3 regions of the Citrobacter koseri ATCC BAA-895 genome follow, and region 1 is predicted to be linked to each of the others. Evidence: predicted binding sites of a transcription regulator. Region 1 holds the regulator's gene; each other region holds the start of a gene.
The links. The regulator PurR, encoded in region 1, represses purine synthesis genes. The targets are predictions, from matches to a motif close to CANGCAAACGTTTGCNTG.

Region 1 (4,224 bases):
CCTACTATATCGACTACCGCAATGCCCGTCCTGGCTACCTGGAGCACTTCTGGGCGCTGGTAAACTGGGACTTTGTGGCGAAAAACTTCGCGGCATAAAGAGAATAACGCAGAAGGGAGTCCCTTCTGCGTTTTAATGCTGCGCTTAGTTCGCCACGCAAACGTCTTCAGGCTGTCTGCGCGCAGAGACAAAGACCAGCAACAGCGCAAGCCCTGCCACAATCGCCCCCATCACCGGTACGAAGCTGTAGCCCAAACCACCGGAAATCACTGCGCCCCCCGCCGCTGCGCCAAGCGCATTACCGAGATTAAAGGCACCGATATTGACCGATGAAGAGAGGCCTGGCGCTTCGCTGGCAACCCGCATAACGCGCATTTGTAAAGGCGGAACCACCGCGAATGTCGCCGCCCCCCATACCACCATGCTGATAGCAGCACCCACTTCGTTGCGCGCCAGGAACGGGATCGCCAGCATAATCACCATCAGCAGCAGCAAAAATCCTTTCAGGGTGCCGTTAACCGAACGATCCGCCAGTTTTCCCCCCAGATAGTTGCCGATAGAAAAGCCAACGCCAATCAGTACCAGCATACCGGTAACGAAAGCAGGCGTTGCATGCGTAATGCTGTGCAGCACTGGGGCGATATAGGTATAGAGTGTAAACATCGCGCCTGCGCCCAGAACGGTGGTCAGTAATGCCGATAACACCTGTGGTCGCAACAGCACCGCCAGCTCTTTGCGCACCTCAGGGCGCTCTCCCGCCCCGCCTTTCGGCAACGAGAAAAAGAGGCTAATCATTGAAATTACGCCCAGCCCCGCCGTCGCCATGAAGGACATACGCCAGCCAATGGTTTCCCCCAGCCAGGTCGCCGCAGGAACACCGCCAATATTGGCGATTGTCAGCCCCATAAACATGGTGGCGACCGCACTGGCCTGTTTATGTTTGGGGACGACGCTGGCCGCCACCACCGACCCCAGACCGAAGAAAGCGCCGTGATTCAGGCTGGTCAGAATCCGCGACAGCATCAACGTAGTGTAATCCGGCGAGATGGCCGACAGCACATTTCCGAGGGTAAAAATCGCCATCAAAAAAATAAGCGCATTACGACGTGCGCGATGGGAAAGCAGCAGCGTCATCAACGGTGCGCCGACCATCACACCAACGGCATACGCGCTGATTAGCATTCCGGCCGCAGGAATCGAGACATCCACGCCGCGAGCGATAACAGGCAACAAGCCCATAGGAGAGAACTCGGTGGTTCCAATACCAAATGCGCCAATTGCCAGCGCCAGTAAGGGATAATTTATTTTCATACATCGACTCCGCAGCTTCGTGCCGTCACGAGGCACGCAAAAGAGTCAAAAGCATGACATCAATCACAAAACTAATAAAGTAAGCAAAATAGCAAAAGACTTTTACGATTTGGTTAAAAATGAGGAAGAAGAGAGAGGAAAGACAGAGGGAGAATGCTCTCCCTCAGAGGTAAATCAGTTCAGTGCGGCAGTCAGACCGCCTGCGACAATCAGGCCCAGCACAATAATGGTGGTCACTAACGAAAATTTCAGATCGGTGCTCATCAAGTTTTCTCCTTTTTATTCCCACACAAAAAGTGATATTGCGCATTTTTACACACTTGAATGCAAAAATCTCCCATGATTTATATTGATAAGCGCTTTTAACTCTTCCCCTTTTCGTCAAGATCAGACAAAATTCCACGCTTACTTGATTAGCGTACCGGCCATTGCCCCCTTCCTGATGTTCCGTGTCGTTTTCCCGGCGTGCCGCAACCCTGACGTTGCGATCAAGGTGTGTAAAGGCAAACGTTTACTTACAGTATTTTCAGGAGTTCAGGATATGGTCTGGAGTGAGATGTAATGGCAACAATTAAAGATGTGGCGAAGCGAGCAAACGTTTCCACTACAACCGTATCACACGTAATTAACAAAACGCGCTTCGTTGCGGAAGAGACGCGCAACGCGGTATGGGCAGCCATTAAAGAGCTGCACTACTCTCCCAGCGCGGTTGCCCGCAGCCTGAAGGTTAACCACACCAAATCGATTGGTTTGCTGGCGACCAGCAGCGAAGCCGCCTATTTTGCTGAAATTATCGAAGCCGTTGAAAAGAACTGTTTCCAGAAAGGATATACGCTGATTCTGGGCAACGCCTGGAACAACCTGGAAAAACAGCGCGCGTACCTCTCCATGATGGCGCAAAAACGCGTGGATGGCCTGCTGGTCATGTGTTCCGAATACCCTGAGTCCCTGCTCTCTATGCTTGAAGAGTATCGCCATATCCCGATGGTGGTGATGGACTGGGGCGAAGCCAAAGCGGACTTTACCGATACGGTCATTGATAACGCCTTTGCAGGCGGCTATATGGCCGGTCGTTATCTGGTTGAACGCGGCCACCGTGAAATTGGCGTGATCCCCGGCCCGATGGAACGCAACACCGGCGCAGGTCGTCTGGCTGGCTTTATGAAAGCGATGGAAGAAGCGCTGATAAACGTGCCGGAAAACTGGATCGTTCAGGGTGATTTCGAGCCGGAATCAGGCTACCGCGCGATGCAGCAAATGATCTCCCAGTCTCACCGCCCGACGGCCGTATTCTGCGGTGGCGACATTATGGCGATGGGCGCGTTGTGCGCCGCTGACGAGATGGGGCTGCGCGTACCGCAGGATATCTCGGTCATCGGCTACGACAACGTACGCAACGCGCGTTACTTTACGCCTGCGCTGACGACGATTCACCAGCCGAAAGATTCTCTGGGTGAAACGGCCTTCAATATGCTGCTTGACCGTATCGTCAATAAACGCGAAGAGTCGCAGTCCATTGAGGTGCATCCGCGTCTGATTGAGCGTCGCTCTGTCGCCGATGGCCCATTCCGCGACTATCGCCGTTAATCCCCTTCTGCGGGAGCCTCTTCCGGCTCCCGTAACCACTCTTTATTCAGCGTTTCGCTGTCGCCCAGATAGTCCAGTAACCAGGCCAGCGCGGGCGACGTGTCGTTCTGCTGCCACGTCAGACAGCACGCCGCATCAGGAAACGGATTCTCAAGCTGTAGCGCCACCCATTTCCCGCTGTCGATCCACGGCTTAGCAAAGTGGGTCGGCACCATTCCCACACACAGTCCCGCGGAAAGGCAGGTCGCTGAAGATTCCCAGTCCGGCACCACCACGCGTTTTTGGTTATCCAGCAGCCAGGTGATGCGCTTCGGAAGCGTACGCGAGGTATCCTCCCGGACCAGCGACGGCCAGTTGCGCAACGTGTCGTCACTGAGCGGGCCAGCCATTGACGCCAGCGGATGATGGCGGGCGACCACGCAGCTCCAGCTCAGCATCCCCATATCGCGAAAGGTGTAGCGTCCTCCAACCGGAATGGCCTGCGTCGCGCCGATAGCCAGCTCCACGCGCCCGTCCGACAGCGCATCCCAGACGCCGTTAAATACCTCCTGAAAGACCAGCAATTCCACATCATCAAAATGACGATAAAAATCAACAATCATCTGCCGGGTGCGCTCCGGCTTAACAATATTGTCGACCGCAATCGCCAGTTGACCCCGCCAGCCGTTGGCGATCTGCTGGCACTGCTGTCGGGTGATCTGCATTTTTTTGATAACAGAGCGCCCTTCCTTTAAAAACCATGCCCCGGCGGGGGTCAGTTCAACATCCCGATGGCGTCGTTCGAAAAGCGGCACCGCCAGCCACTCTTCCAGTTGACGGACGGTGTAGCTCACCGCAGAAGGCACGCGGTGCAACTCCTGCGCCGCAGAACTAAAACTGCCATTACGGGCAACGGCATCAACCACTTCGAGTGAATATTCTGACCACATATTCTGCCTGCAAAAATTTTGAATCCAGTAGCCAAATATTAGCGTTTCACAAGCAGAATTTCACTCCCTACACTCAGCGGCAATGTCTTACTTCTGGAAAAGAGAAACAATTATGCAACCCGGAAAAGGTTTTTTAGTCTGGCTGGCGGGTCTCAGCGTGCTGGGCTTTCTGGCAACAGATATGTATCTGCCTGCGTTCGCGGCAATTCAGGCCGACCTGCAAACACCGGCGGCGGCTGTCAGCGCCAGCCTCAGTCTGTTCCTGGCCGGTTTCGCCGTCGCGCAACTGCTGTGGGGGCCGCTGTCAGACCGTTACGGGCGTAAACCCATTTTGCTGCTGGGTCTCTCCATCTTCGCGCTGGGCAGTCTGGGGATGATGTGGGTCGAAAGCGCTACT
Region 2 (4,224 bases), 360 kb from region 1:
GCGAATATCAATTTTTTTCGGCACCAGACGGTTGTCGTAAAACAGATCGGCGGTTTGCTGCTGCAAGGTTGCGACAGAGGCGCTCACCGGCGTAATGGTGGTTGGCGGGCGATGATCCAGATAGGTGGCAATCACCGGTTCAGGCAATCCCATCGTTTTTGCCAGCAGGGTGATACTTTGTTCACGCTGGCTTATCGTTAACGCATCGGCCTGGCTGAAGGTGTCCAGAACGCCCTGAATGAAGCTGCCGTTCTTTTCGGCATAAGGGCGCGCCGCCAGATAGAACGAACCGGTTTGTTTCAGGTCGGTCCCGTCTTTCAGGACGCGAACGCCACCCTGCAACAGCGCAGCGGAATAGTAAGGGTCCCAGATTGCCCACGCATCGACATTCCCCTGCTGGAATGCGGCGCGGGCGTCTGCTGGCGTCAGGTATGTGGCCTGGATATCGGTAAATTTAAGTCCGGCCTGTTGCAGTGCGCGCAACAGCAGATTGTGCGAACTGGAACCTTTCTGGAAGGCGACTTTGTGTCCTTTCAGATCCGCGACGGTTTTAATCGGACTGTTTTCAGGGACGAGAATGACCTCGGCTTTTGGTTTGGGAGGCTCAACGCCAACATAAACCAGGTCCGCCCCGGCAGCCTGCGCAAAAATAGGGGGAATATCGCCGGTACTGCCGAGATCGATACTGCCGACATTCAATGCCTCCAGCATTTGCGGGCCCGCCGGGAACTCAACCCAGGAGATTTTGGTTTGCGGGTAACGCTTCTCCAGCAGTTGGTGGCTTTTCGCCAGCACCATACTGATGCTGCCTTTCTGATAGCCGATGCGCAGTGCGTCAGGCGCTGACTCTGCCGCGTGTGACCAGGCCGAAAGCGAGAGTAATCCGGCCAGCGCCAGCCATTGAGGACGATGTCTGAAAAATTTAAACATGGGCAACGCCTCGTGGTGAATGAATGACGGGAACCGGCACATCGCGGCGGTGCAACGCTTGCCAGAATGTTTCAAGCGCGCTGTCAAGGCGATGTTGTAAATTAGGGGTGAACTGCGGTTTATGCTGGTAATCAATCACCTGGGAATCGTCGGCAAATACGCCGTGCAGGATCTCTTGTGCTTTCAGCGCGCTCAGCACCGGCTTGAGCGCGTAGTCAACGGCCAGTAAATGGGCGACAGTACCGCCGGTTGCCAGCGGTAATACGGCTTTGCCTTCCAGCGCTCGTTCAGGAAGCAGGTCGAGCAACGTTTTTAACGCCCCGGAATAGGCGGCTTTATAAACCGGCGTTGCGACGATCAGCCCGTCTGCATCCTGTAATTGTTCTATAAATGTTTTTAACGCCGGGCTGTCGAAACGCGCATATAGCAAGTCTTCGGGGTCAAAGTTATGCAAATTCCAGTGGCTGACTTCGACGTCCAGACTGTTCAGTTTTTCCCGGGAATATTCCAGTAACGCACTGGAACGAGAGGGAAAGCGTGGGCTTCCCGCCAGAGTGATGACGCGCATAATCTCAATCTCCCCTTATAACTAATTATTCGATTTTCATTAACATTGATAACAATTTGTGCAGTCTGACAGAGAGATTTTGTTTACCGAAATGATTTATGCGGGATAGAAAAGTTGGAAATTGAATAAAAAGAGGACAACAAGGAAAACGATTGCTATTTATTGCCGCAAGTCAATTCCCTTTTCGCTGGATATCGCACATAATACGCCCCCGGTCTGCACACCGGGAATCCAGGAGAGTTCATGTACTACCCCTTCGTTCGTAAAGCCCTTTTTCAGCTCGATCCAGAGCGCGCTCATGAATTTACGTTTCAGCAATTACGCCGTGTAACAGGCACGCCGCTGGAAGCGCTTGTCCGACAGAAAGTCCCTGCGAAGCCAGTAAGCTGCATGGGGCTGACATTTAAGAACCCGCTCGGCCTTGCTGCGGGTCTGGATAAGGACGGAGAGTGCATCGACGCTCTGGGCGCAATGGGATTCGGATCGATTGAGATCGGAACCGTGACGCCGCGCCCTCAGCCTGGTAACGATAAGCCGCGCCTTTTCCGCCTGGTTGATGCCGAAGGGTTGATCAACCGGATGGGCTTTAATAATTTGGGCGTTGATAACCTGGTAGAGAATGTCAAAAAAGCGCATTTCGACGGTATCCTCGGAATTAATATCGGCAAAAATAAAGATACGCCGGTAGAGAATGGCAAAGATGACTATCTGATTTGTATGGAAAAAATCTATGCATATGCCGGTTATATCGCCATTAATATCTCTTCGCCAAATACCCCTGGGTTACGTACGCTACAATATGGAGAGGCGCTGGATGATTTGCTGACGGCAATTAAAAATAAGCAAAATGATCTCCAGACGATCCACCATAAATATGTTCCGATCGCGGTAAAGATCGCCCCGGATCTTTCTGAGGACGAATTGATCCAGGTGGCCGACAGTTTAGTTCGCCATAATATTGATGGTGTGATTGCGACAAATACGACGCTCGATCGTTCTCTGGTTCAGGGAATGAAAAATTGCGATGAAACGGGTGGTTTAAGCGGTCGACCATTACAGTTAAAAAGTACAGAAATTATTCGCCGACTGTCCCAGGAATTGAAAGAACAGTTACCGATTATTGGCGTCGGCGGGATAGATTCTGTCATCGCGGCGCGTGAGAAGATGGCTGCTGGCGCTACGCTGGTACAAATTTATTCCGGCTTTATTTTTAAAGGCCCGCAACTGATTAAAGAAATCGTTACCCATATTTGATTCTTTTCTCTCATTATCAGACAACCAGGGCTTTATTTCCGGCCCTGGTTGTTTTATATTCCTTCATTGTTGCTTATTTAAACATTTTAGGCTTTGCTTATTAAGGTAATAAACGAAGCGGTGAAAAAGGACATTTTTGCAACAGGGTGATGGAAACGGGAGAGAGTACAATGCGAATTAAACCTGACGATAACTGGCGCTGGTATTATGATGAAGAGCATGACCGTATGATGCTCGATTTAGCCAATGGCATGTTATTTCGCTCGCGCTTTGCTCGCAAAATGCTCACGCCGGATGCATTTTCGCCGTCTGGTTTTTGTGTCGATGATGCCGCGCTCTATTTCTCTTTTGAAGAAAAATGTCGCGATCTCGAATTATCGAAAGAACAAAAAGCGGAACTGGTGCTCAATGCGCTGGTGGCGATCCGTTATCTGAAACCACAGATGCCAAAAAGCTGGCATTTTGTCGCACACGGCGAGATCTGGACGCCAACGGTGGGTGATGCCGCCTGCGTGTGGCTTAGCGACACCGAAGAGCAGGTGAATTTACTGGTGGTTGAGCCGGGTGAAAACGCGGCGCTATGCCTGCTGGCCCAGCCCGGTGTCGTCGTGGCTGGACGCACTATGCAGCTCGGCGATGCGATTAAGATCATGAACGACAGACTGAAGCCGCAACAGCGACTCGCCAGCTTCAGCCTTGAACAAGCGGTTTAATTTCCCAGCCTGAGCGCGGTTTTTGGCACGCAGCTACAGCTAAGAATCGTTCCGTCATCGTTAATCGCTGATTTTTTCAGCGGACTCACTTCGCCTTCCAGCAGCGTTATCCGGCAACTGCCGCAGATCCCGGCCCGACATGAATAAGGGATGCGGATACCCTGATTCTCCAGTTGTTCAAGCAGCACCTGTTGGTTATTCCCACGAAAGGTTTGCCCCTGCCAGTCGATAGTGACTGTCGTATCAGGCTGTTTTTCCGGCGCCACCGCATCATCAGAATTTGCGGCGCCATAAGGTTTGGCGGGGGCGGTTGCGAGAATGTCAACCTCATCGCCTACGCGAATGACGCCACTGTTACGCGCAATCAGGTTCTGCCCGAAATCAACATCGCCGTTGTCCTGCGCCGTGCGAAAGGCTTGCAAGGTTGCCAGCGGCTCACCCGTTGGGTGTTTTTGCCCTTTCTCAGGGCTGACGGTGGTGAAAATACAACGGCTGCACGGTTTTGCGACATCAAAGACGACGTCGCCGATACGAATGACCTTCCAGGTGTCTTCTTCCCAGGGCGCCGCGCCGGAAACGACCAGATTGGGGCGAAACTGTTCTATTTTCACGCCAGCCGGGCAACGCTGCTGTAAGTCGCGCAGTGAGGCTTCGTTGGCCAGCAGAAAGGGATAACCATCGGCAAATGACAACGGCACGTCGTCGCGGCGTTTGACTCTACGCGTAAGTTGGGGGCCGACCCAGCGTAATTGCACGTCA
Region 3 (4,224 bases), 2.4 Mb from region 1:
GATGAACGTTTTTGCCATGAGCTACAGTCGGCGTTTGGCTGGCGGCTGGGACGAATCACCCATGCGGGTAAGCGCAGCGCTTATCCGTTAGCGCTCACCACGGCGGCCAAAGCGATAACCCATCGCACCGTGCTGGTCGGCAATGCGGCGCAGACGCTGCATCCTATCGCCGGGCAAGGGTTTAACCTGGGGCTGCGCGATGTGATGAGCCTTGCCGAAACGCTGGTGCAGGCGCATGAGTCTGGGGCAGACGTCGGCGAGTACGGCGTGCTTTCTGAGTACCAGTCGCGCCGTCAGGCTGACAGAGAGGCGACGGTTGGCATAACGGATAGCCTGGTGCATCTGTTTGCTAACCGCTGGGCGCCGCTGGTTGCCGGGCGCAACGTCGGCTTAATGGCGATGGAGTTATTGCCTCCCCTTCGCGACACGTTGGCAAAACGGACGTTGGGCTGGGTCGCACGATAATTCACCGGTAGGTCGGAATAAAGAAGTAGGCCTGATTAGCGCAGCGCCATCAGGCAATGCCGCGGAAGTAATGTAATGCCGGATAGTGGCTTTGCCTTATCCGGCCTACGGTTTTTGATTGTCCTATTTTCAGGAGTACACAGTGCAAAGTGTTGATGTAGCCATTGTTGGCGGAGGCATGGTAGGCCTGGCTGTCGCCTGCGGTTTGCAGGGCAGCGGTTTACGCGTTGCCGTTCTGGAACAGCGCGTTCCACAGCCGCTGGCGAGCGACGCTCCCCCGGCATTACGCGTGTCGGCTATCAATGCCGCCAGTGAAAAACTGCTTACGCGTCTTGGGGTCTGGTCAGACATTCTTGCTCGCCGCGCAAGCTGCTACCACGGTATGGAAGTCTGGGATAAAGACAGCTTTGGCCGCATTGAGTTTGATGACAAAAGCATGGGATACAGCCACCTGGGGCACATCATTGAAAATTCGGTGATCCACTACGCGCTATGGCAAAAGGCGCAGCAGTCAGCGGATATTACCCTGATGGCGCCGGCTGAATTGCAGCAGGTCGCCTGGGGAGAAAATGAAACCTTCCTGACCCTGAAAGATGGCGCGATGCTGACGGCAAGGCTGGTGATTGGCGCAGACGGCGCGAACTCCTGGCTGCGCAACAAAGCGGATATTCCGCTGACCTTCTGGGATTACCGTCATCATGCGCTGGTGGCGACCATCCGCACCGAAGAGGCGCACGGCGCCGTTGCGCGTCAGGCGTTTCATGGCGAAGGCATCCTGGCGTTCCTGCCATTAAGCGATCCGCATCTGTGTTCCATTGTCTGGTCGCTGTCTCCGCAGGACGCTGAGCATATGCAGCAGGCGAGTGAGGATGCGTTCAATCGGGCGCTGAACGTCGCGTTTGATAACCGCCTCGGCTTATGCCTCGTTGAGAGCGAACGCCAGGTGTTCCCGCTGACGGGACGCTATGCGCGTCAGTTTGCCGCACACCGGCTGGCGCTGGTGGGCGACGCCGCACATACCATCCATCCGCTGGCGGGGCAGGGGGTGAACCTCGGCTTTATGGACGCCGCAGAGTTGATCGATGAACTCAAACGTCTGCAACGCCAGGGCAAAGACATTGGTCAATACCTCTATTTGCGTCGCTACGAGCGCAGCCGTAAGCACAGCGCCGCGATGATGCTGGCAGGTATGCAAGGTTTTCGCGAACTGTTTGCCGGAGAGAACCCGGCGAAGAAATTGCTGCGCGATATTGGTCTGAAACTGGCCGATACTCTTCCGGGCGTAAAACCGCAACTGATTCGTCAGGCGATGGGATTGAACGATCTGCCTGAGTGGCTCCGCTAAGCATTTCCCTCCTGCTTCTGAGAGTTTGAAACCCGTCACATTTTCCTCTCCCGGCCTTCGCGCCGGGACGCTTTCCTCATTTGAAATAATCTAATTTCACCTCTCTTTTCGCATTAGTTTTTTTAATATTACGATTTTCAACTATCGTCATTTTTGACATTTTTTCCACATTTAATATGGGTGTGTGCGGGATGGTTACGTATTTTATTATCGTTTATGGAGGTGGTTTGTTTATTTTGTGGTTTTTTATGCTGAGGTGGGTTTGGCGTTTTTTGGTCATAAGCTAATGTGATGGTTAATTTTGCCTTATGGTTTAGCGTCTGCTTCGGTGGTAAGTTCAGGTAAAAGAGAACGTTTGCGTCGAAGCCCTGGAGTGGCTGCGACGCCGGGTTTCGTGGCGAAGATTTCACCATGAAATGGTTGTAAGCCCCGCTTATTCAATGAGGACAAGATGGCTCAACAGACTCCTTTATACGAACAACACACGCTTTGTGGCGCGCGCATGGTGGATTTCCATGGCTGGATGATGCCGCTGCACTATGGTTCTCAACTTGATGAGCACCATGCAGTTCGCACTGATGCCGGTATGTTTGATGTGTCGCATATGACCATCGTCGATCTACGCGGCAGCCGCACCCGGGAGTTTTTGCGTTATCTGCTGGCGAATGACGTGGCGAAACTCACAAAGACCGGTAAAGCCCTCTACTCTGGCATGCTCAATGCCTCGGGCGGCGTGATAGATGACCTGATTGTCTATTACTTCACTGAAGATTTCTTCCGCCTCGTTGTAAACTCCGCCACCCGCGAAAAAGACCTCTCCTGGATTACCCAACACGCCGAACCTTACGCCATCGACATCACCGTTCGTGACGACCTGTCGCTGATTGCGGTACAGGGGCCGAATGCGCAGGCGAAAGCGGCCACGCTGTTTACTGAAGAACAGCGCAAGGCGGTGGAAGGCATGAAACCGTTCTTTGGCGTGCAGGCGGGCGATCTGTTTATTGCAACAACCGGTTATACCGGCGAAGCAGGCTATGAAATTGCGATGCCAAACGAAAAGGCGGCGGATTTCTGGCGTGCGCTGGTGGAATCCGGCGTGAAGCCGTGTGGCCTGGGCGCGCGCGATACGCTGCGTCTGGAAGCGGGTATGAACCTGTATGGTCAGGAGATGGATGAAGGCGTCTCTCCGCTGGCGGCGAACATGGGCTGGACCATCGCCTGGGAACCGGCCGATCGCGATTTTATTGGTCGCGAGGCGCTGGAAGTCCAGCGTGAAAAAGGCACCGAACAACTGGTGGGTCTGGTTATGACCGAGAAAGGCGTACTGCGTAACGAACTGCCGGTACGCTTTACCGATGCCCAGGGGAATCAGCTGGAAGGCGTTATCACCAGCGGCACTTTCTCTCCAACGCTGGGCTACAGCATTGCGCTGGCGCGCGTTCCGGCGGGTATTGGCGAGACGGCGATCGTGCAGATCCGCAATCGCGAAATGCCAGTAAAAGTCACTAAACCTGTTTTTGTGCGTAACGGCAAAGCCGTCGCGTGATTCATCCTTTTTTGGAGATTTATTGATGAGCAACGTACCTGTAGAACTGAAATACAGCAAAGAACACGAATGGCTGCGCAAAGAAGCAGACGGTACTTACACGGTTGGCATCACGGAACACGCTCAGGAATTGCTGGGCGATATGGTTTTTGTCGATCTGCCAGACGTCGGCGCCACCGTTGCGGCGGGCGATGACTGCGCGGTAGCAGAATCGGTAAAAGCCGCTTCTGACATTTATGCGCCGGTGAGCGGTGAGATTGTGGCGGTAAACGACGCGCTCAGCGACTCCCCTGAACTGGTCAACAGCGAGCCGTATGCGGGTGGCTGGATCTTCAAAATCAAAGCCAGCGACGAAAGCGAAATCGACTCGCTGCTGGATGCAACCGCATACGAAGCATTGTTAGAAGACGAATAAATACGCTTCATCCTTCACGCAGCAGGTGTGTTGGCTTCCTCGCTCACCCCAGTCACTTACTTAGGTAAGCTCCTGGGGGTTCTCTGCGTCGCCGCCGTCCTGCAACGTGAATGATTTTGCGTATTCGTTTTCGCACGCGTAGGCCCGGTAAGCGTTAGCGCCACCGGGCAATTAAGCCAGAGACAATCACGATTCACTGCACGTTTCAGGAACCATCGCCCATGACACAGACGCTAAGCCAGCTTGAAAACAGCGGCGCTTTCATTGAACGCCACATTGGACCGGACGCCGCACAGCAGCAAGAGATGCTGAATACCGTTGGCGCCGAGTCGTTAAACGCGCTGATCGGCCAGATTGTGCCGAAAGACATTCAGCTTGCCACGCCGCCGCAGGTAGGTGAAGCGGCGACGGAATACGCCGCGCTGGCCGAATTAAAAGCGATTGCCGGTCGCA

Region 2: a site for PurR is predicted at 1,640-1,657, ahead of pyrD (quinone-dependent dihydroorotate dehydrogenase). Genes of this name have one in related genera too.
Region 3: a site for PurR is predicted at 2,155-2,172, ahead of gcvT (glycine cleavage system aminomethyltransferase GcvT). Genes of this name have one in related genera too.

Annotation. Positions count from the first base shown of each region.
Region 1 covers NC_009792.1:1,603,440-1,607,663, forward strand. Annotated here, with positions in the region: gene sodB (superoxide dismutase [Fe]) at 1-98, shown strand, start outside; gene CKO_RS07130 (MFS transporter) at 145-1,311, opposite strand; gene cydH (cytochrome bd-I accessory subunit CydH) at 1,486-1,575, opposite strand; gene purR (HTH-type transcriptional repressor PurR) at 1,873-2,898, shown strand; gene punR (DNA-binding transcriptional activator PunR) at 2,895-3,827, opposite strand; gene punC (purine nucleoside transporter PunC) at 3,940-4,224, shown strand, end outside.
Region 2 covers NC_009792.1:1,961,797-1,966,020, reverse strand. Annotated here, with positions in the region: gene CKO_RS09015 (sulfonate ABC transporter substrate-binding protein) at 1-930, opposite strand, end outside; gene ssuE (NADPH-dependent FMN reductase) at 923-1,498, opposite strand; gene pyrD (quinone-dependent dihydroorotate dehydrogenase) at 1,742-2,752, shown strand; gene zapC (cell division protein ZapC) at 2,923-3,465, shown strand; gene CKO_RS08995 (YcbX family protein) at 3,462-4,224, opposite strand, start outside.
Region 3 covers NC_009792.1:3,957,470-3,961,693, reverse strand. Annotated here, with positions in the region: gene ubiH (2-octaprenyl-6-methoxyphenyl hydroxylase) at 1-465, shown strand, start outside; gene ubiI (FAD-dependent 2-octaprenylphenol hydroxylase) at 608-1,810, shown strand; gene gcvT (glycine cleavage system aminomethyltransferase GcvT) at 2,262-3,356, shown strand; gene gcvH (glycine cleavage system protein GcvH) at 3,382-3,771, shown strand; gene gcvP (aminomethyl-transferring glycine dehydrogenase) at 3,993-4,224, shown strand, end outside.